2 regions of the Serratia sp. NCCP-200 genome follow, and region 1 is predicted to be linked to the other one. Evidence: predicted binding sites of a transcription regulator. Region 1 holds the regulator's gene; the other holds the start of a gene.
What was found. Region 1 encodes PurR, which represses purine synthesis genes. Its sites were predicted from a motif close to CANGCAAACGTTTGCNTG; they were not measured.

Region 1 (3,125 bases):
CATCCCATATGGTTGAGCAACCAGGCACCCAGCAGTGGGGCCAGCGCCGGAGAGAGGGCGACCAGCGGCATAATGGAGGCGAAAACACGGTTGGCTTTGCCATCGCGGTAGCGATCGACCACGATCGCCTGCCAGGTGACGGCGGCGGAACAGACGCCAATGGCTTGAATAAAGCGCAGTGACCATAGTTGCGCCACGTTCTCGACCCAAAGCATACCGAGACAGCCGACGGCGAACAGCGCTAGGCCAATCAATAACACGGGCTTACGGCCAATACGGTCGGACAGCGGCCCCCACAGCAACTGGGCAAAGGCAAAGCCTGCTAGGAAGATACTCAGGCTGGCGCTGATTGCCCCAGCGGAGATTTGCAGATCCTGCTGCATTGCCCCAAAGGCGGGCAGGTACATATCGGTAGCCAGATAGCCCAACATACTCAGGCCGGCCAGGTAGAACATAAATCCAAAATTTCGCATTGCTATTTCTCGTTAAAATTATGTTGTCGCAGGTTTTGAAGCGCCGGCAAGTGTATACGGCTGGATCTCTGCTTGTGAAACGGTAATATTTGCAAGGTGCTGTTAAAAAATTTGAAGGCAAACATATGTGGTCTGAATATTCACTCGATGTGGTAGATGCGGTAGCGCGGACCGGCAGTTTCAGCGCGGCGGCACAGGAGCTGCACCGCGTTCCTTCTGCTGTGAGCTATACGGTGCGCCAACTGGAGCAATGGTTGGCGGTGCCGCTGTTTGAACGCCGTCACCGCGATGTGGAACTCACGCCGGCGGGGGCGCTGTTTATTAAGGAGGCGCGAGTTGTTATCAAAAAAATGCTCGATACCCGACGACAGTGTCAGCAGGTGGCCAACGGTTGGCGCGGGCAACTGCGGATTGCGGTCGATCTGATCGTCAAACCCCAGCGCAGCCGCCAGCTGGTGCTGGATTTTTATCGCCATTTCCCCGACGTAGAACTGATGGTGCAGCCGGAAGTATTCAACGGCGTGTGGGATGCGCTGGTCGATGGCCGCGCTGAGATGGCCATTGGTGCAACGCGTGCGGTGCCGGTGGGCGGCGGTTTTGCCTTTCGCGATATGGGCTTTATGAATTGGCTCTGTGTAGTACATGCTAAACATCCGCTCGCCGCCTTGCAAGGAAAGCTGCGCGACGAACAGCTACGGCCTTATCCCTCGTTGCTGTTGGAAGATACTTCGCGCAATTTACCCAAGCGGGTGACCTGGTCGCTGGATAACCAGCGGCGATTGACCGTGCCGGACTGGGTTTCTGCGGTAGATTGTTTGCGTGCCGGGCTGTGTGTGGGCATGGTACCCGCGCATCGGGTATTGCCGTTGGTACAAAGTGGTGAATTGGTAGTGTTGCCACTGCATGAGCCTTTCCCGCCCAGTGCCTGCTGCCTGACCTGGCAGCAAAACGCCCAGTCTCCGGCCATGGCCTGGCTGTTGGACTATCTGGGCGACAGCGAAACGCTCAATCAGGAATGGCTCAGTGAAGAGGAGCCGGGTGGTTAATCGGGCGCAGTATTGCAGCGCCCCAACAGGAGTTAACGGCGGTAATCGACAAAAGGACCATCGGCGACTGAGCGGCGCTCGATCAGTTTTGGATGTACTTCAATCACCTGCGATTCTTCACGCTTGCTGATAATGCGATCCAACAGCATGGTAAAGGCCATCTCGCCCAGGCGCTCTTTCGGCTGGTGAATGGTGGTCAGCGCCGGGGTGAAGTAGCGGGCATTACGCACGTTGTCGTAGCCAATCACCGAGATATCCTGCGGTACACGCAACCCCAGCTCATCGGCGGCGCAGATCGCCCCCATGGCCATAATATCGCCGCCACAGAAAACGGCGGTTGGACGATGCTTTTGCGACAGGATCTGATGCATGGCTTTGTAGCCAGATTCAGGCTCGAAATCCCCCTGCACGATCCATTCTTCGCGCACTTCGATGTTGGCTTCCTTCATGGCTTTCAGAAAGCCCTGGTGGCGACCTCCACCGGTATTACGCGCCAGTTGACCAGGAATGGCACCGATGTCACGGTGGCCACGTTCGATCAGGTAGCGGCCTGCCAGGTAACCGCCCTCGAAGGCATTGTCGATAATGGTATCGGTGAAGTCTCCGCGCGCGGTACCCCAATCCATCACCACCATGGGAATATTACGGTAATCTTCCAGCATGCCCAGTAGCTGATCTGGATATTCTGAGCACATCACCAGCAAGCCATCGACGCGTTTTTGCGCCAGCATTGCCAGATAGGCTTGCTGTTTATCCAGATTATTGTGCGAGTTACACAAGATCAGGGTATAGCCTTTGCTGTAGCAGCTGTTTTCCACAGCTTCGATCACTTCGGCAAAATAGGGGGCCTCGCTCGAGGTGGCGAGCAAACCGATCGATTTCGTGTGGTTGACCTTGAGGCTGCGGGCCACCGCGCTAGGTGAATAGTGCAGCTCTTTGATGGCGGCCCAAACGGCCGTTTTGGTATCTTCGGCGACGAAACGCGTTTTATTGATAACGTGCGAAACGGTAGTGGTAGAAACGCCAGCGCGTTTGGCCACATCTTTAATCGTTGCCATGTAAAAAATGACTCCTAAACCCACATGTTACAGCATGTAAGTATGATGTTAATCGTTTGCCTGCGTAGATCCTTCCCCAGATAAGCGAAAACTGAGTTTTTAGTGCTGAAGTCGTAAATCGCTTGAACAGGGAGGGGCAGTTTATCGGTACGCAGTTGTGAACTGCGGATTTTGTCGCATATTGAAGAAAAGTGGAAGAGCTAATCGGTAATTATCAGCGGGGAAAGCATAACAAGATTTTAATCACGAACTGTGGGAAAATGATTTGACGTATAAACTGTGTGGCTTATGCTCTGGAAAAGCCAATCTGAGAGGGAGTTGTATATGGATACCAATTTGAAGATGTCATTACTCACCACCGTGGGTGCTTTGGCAATGATTATTGCGTTCAGTTTTATTGCCGCATTGAACTGATCCGTAGCAGAAAAACAAAGGCGCAGCTTCATGCCGCGCCTTATTAGCTAGTCACCCGCCGTTAAGCCAGGTTTTCTGCCACGAACGCCCAGTTAACCAACGCCCAGAAGTTTTCCAGGTACTTTGGCCGCGCA
Region 2 (3,125 bases), on a different contig from region 1:
AGCGCTGGGGATTTGCCATAGTATTCGCCGTGAGCCCGAATTGCAGGCGCAACAACAGATTGCTGAAGATTTCTACCGGCGCGGCATTCAGCGGATGATGATCGACAATATGCGAGGTATCAAGCAGACCTGGCATGTGATGCTGTGGCTGCATCGCTTAAAACAGTGGCGCATTGATAACGCGACCCCCTTGCGGGCCAGCGAATAACAGGTGTAGGGATCTTCGTCGTTAGCGCGTATAATTCACACCTATTTTACCGGGGAGAAATACATGCTTGCAGGTATGCCGTCACTGAGTCACCAAGAACAGCAGGAAGCTGCTGAACGTATCCATCTGCTGATGGGGCAGGGCATGAGCAGCGGAGAGGCCATCGCGACTGTGGCGCAAGAAATCCGCGAAAAACATCAGGGCGATCAGGTTAGCGTAATGTTCGACGATGAAGAAGAAGAACAGCAGCAGGAAGAACCGACCGAGTATCTGGACGAAGATAGCGAAGACGACGAAAACTACTGACGTTAGCGGGGGTCGGCGTCCCGAACCCCCAACCGGTTTACCCCTGCACCGTCACCGCGGCAGCGGCCTGTTTGGCCAGCTCTACCGCTTGCTCTACTTCTGGCGCAACGGCCAGTGCAACACCCATCCGGCGTTTGCCCTCGATGTTCGGTTTACCGAATAACCGCACCTGATTATAACCACTTAGTGCCGTCTCCAACCCGCTGAAGCGCACGTTGTCGCTGCTTAGCTCCGGCAGGATCACCGCAGAGGCGGCGGGCCCGAACTGGCGTATCGCGTTAATCGGCAGCCCAAGGAAAGCACGCACGTGCAGCGCAAACTCGGACAGATCCTGCGAAATCAGCGTAACCATGCCGGTGTCGTGCGGGCGTGGAGAGACCTCGCTGAAAATCACCTCATCACCGCAGACGAACAGCTCCACGCCGAACAGGCCAAATCCACCCAGTGCGTTAACCACTTTGGCGGCAATTGCCTGAGCACGGCTTAATGCCAGCTCTGACATCCGCTGCGGCTGCCAGGACTCGCGGTAATCACCATCTTCCTGGCGGTGGCCGATCGGCTCACAGAAATGTACGCCATCGACGGCGTTGATGGTCAGCAGGGTGATCTCGAAATCAAATTTGACCAGCCCTTCAACAATGACCCGGCCTCCGCCAGCGCGCCCACCAAGCTGTGCGTAATCCCAGGCTGCGCCCAGTTGCTGCTCTTCACGGATCAGGCTTTGCCCTTTACCGGATGAGCTCATCACTGGCTTGACGATACAAGGGTAACCAATTTCGGCCACCGCTTGGCGGAAGCTTTGCTCGTTATCGGCAAAGCGGTAGCTGGAGGTTGGCAGCTCCAGCGTTTCAGCGGCCAGACGGCGAATACCTTCACGGTTCATGGTCAGACGTGTGGCTTCGGCGCAGGGGACGACGTTATGGCCCTGTTGCTCCAACTCAACCAGCATGCTGGTGGCGATAGCCTCTATCTCCGGCACGATAAAATCGGGGCGTTCCTGTTCGATCAACGCTTTTAGCGCCGCGCCATCCAGCATGTTGATGACGTGGCTGCGGTGTGCCACATGCATGGCCGGGGCATCGGCGTAACGGTCGACGGCAATCACTTCCAAGCCTAAACGCTGGCATTCGATGGCCACTTCTTTGCCCAGCTCGCCTGAGCCGAGCAGCATAACGCGAGTGGCGGCAGGGCGCAGGGCGGTTCCAATAGTTAACATAGTCTGATACCTGGATCTGAATGAATTCACGGGTCTGACACTGAGCGTGCAGTATATACGAAAACGATTGCGTACGACCAGCGGCGCCTATTAACCGCTTTTTTTAACGCTGAAATCCGGAAACCCCACCAACTCTGTTATCATCTGCGCCTGATCCGGTGCCAGCCAAGCGCAGCGCCGCCTTTCCACTTGCTATATAAGAGTTATTGCCGTGAGCACAGTTTCTTTTTCTTCCCTGCCGCTGCCAGCTGAACAGTTGGCCAACCTCAACGAACTGGGGTATGCCGAAATGACGCCGGTACAGGCCGCAGCGCTGCCTGCCATCCTGAACGGGCAGGACGTGCGTGCCAAAGCGAAAACCGGTAGCGGTAAAACGGCGGCATTTGGCATCGGCCTGCTGGATAAAATCAACGTTGCCAAAGTGGCCACCCAGGCGCTTATTCTGTGCCCGACGCGTGAGCTGGCCGATCAGGTGAGCAAAGAGCTGCGTCGCCTGGCCCGCTTTACCCAGAACATCAAGATACTGACCCTGTGTGGTGGCCAGCCGGTGGGGCCACAGCTCGACTCCCTGGTGCATGCGCCGCACATTGTGGTGGGTACGCCGGGTCGTGTGCAGGAGCATCTGCGCAAGAAAACCCTGGTGCTGGACGAGATGACCGTGCTGGTGCTGGATGAGGCCGACCGCATGCTGGACATGGGCTTTGCCGATGATATCGATGATGTGATCAGCTATACGCCGCCGCAGCGCCAGACCCTGCTATTTTCTGCCACCTATCCGGCGGGCATTGAGCGTATTAGCGCCCGTGTGCAACGCCAGCCACTGAATGTGGAAGTTGAAGATGGCGATGAGCAAGCCTCTATCGAACAACGTTTCTATGAAACCACTCGCGATCAACGCCCTGCGGTGCTGGTGAGCGCCATCCGCCATTATCAGCCCGCGTCCTGCGTGGTGTTCTGTAACACCAAGCGTGATTGCCAGAGCGTGTATGAAGCGCTGGAAGCCCGTGATATCAGCTGCATGGCGCTGCATGGCGATCTTGAACAACGCGATCGTGACCAGGTGCTGGTTCGCTTTGCCAACCGTAGTTGCCGTGTATTGGTGGCGACCGACGTGGCCGCGCGTGGCTTGGATATCAAAGAATTGGAGCTGGTGGTCAACTACGAGTTGTCGTTTGACCCTGAGGTTCACGTCCACCGCATTGGCCGTACTGGCCGTGCCGGTCTGAGTGGCTTGGCAATCAGCCTGTGTACGCCGCAGGAAATGGTGCGTGTTCATGCTCTCGAAGAGTATCTGTCCATGCGCGCAAAATGGTCGCCAGTGTCTGAGCTGAGCGGGGCGTCTAACGCGCCGCTGGAAGCGGAAATGGTCACCCTTTGCATAGACGGTGGCCGCAA

Region 2: a site for PurR is predicted at 1,787-1,804, ahead of purT (formate-dependent phosphoribosylglycinamide formyltransferase). Genes of this name have one in related genera too.

Annotation. Positions count from the first base shown of each region.
Region 1 covers NZ_BAAKUJ010000003.1:366,254-369,378, forward strand. The annotation lists gene punC (purine nucleoside transporter PunC) at 1-473, opposite strand, end outside; gene punR (DNA-binding transcriptional activator PunR) at 599-1,519, shown strand; gene purR (HTH-type transcriptional repressor PurR) at 1,552-2,577, opposite strand; gene cydH (cytochrome bd-I oxidase subunit CydH) at 2,902-2,991, shown strand; gene sodB (superoxide dismutase [Fe]) at 3,053-3,125, opposite strand, start outside.
Region 2 covers NZ_BAAKUJ010000001.1:1,060,103-1,063,227, forward strand. The annotation lists gene AC6HVW_RS04930 (glycosyltransferase) at 1-208, shown strand, start outside; gene AC6HVW_RS04935 (YoaH family protein) at 272-514, shown strand; gene purT (formate-dependent phosphoribosylglycinamide formyltransferase) at 552-1,730, opposite strand; gene dbpA (ATP-dependent RNA helicase DbpA) at 1,942-3,125, shown strand, end outside.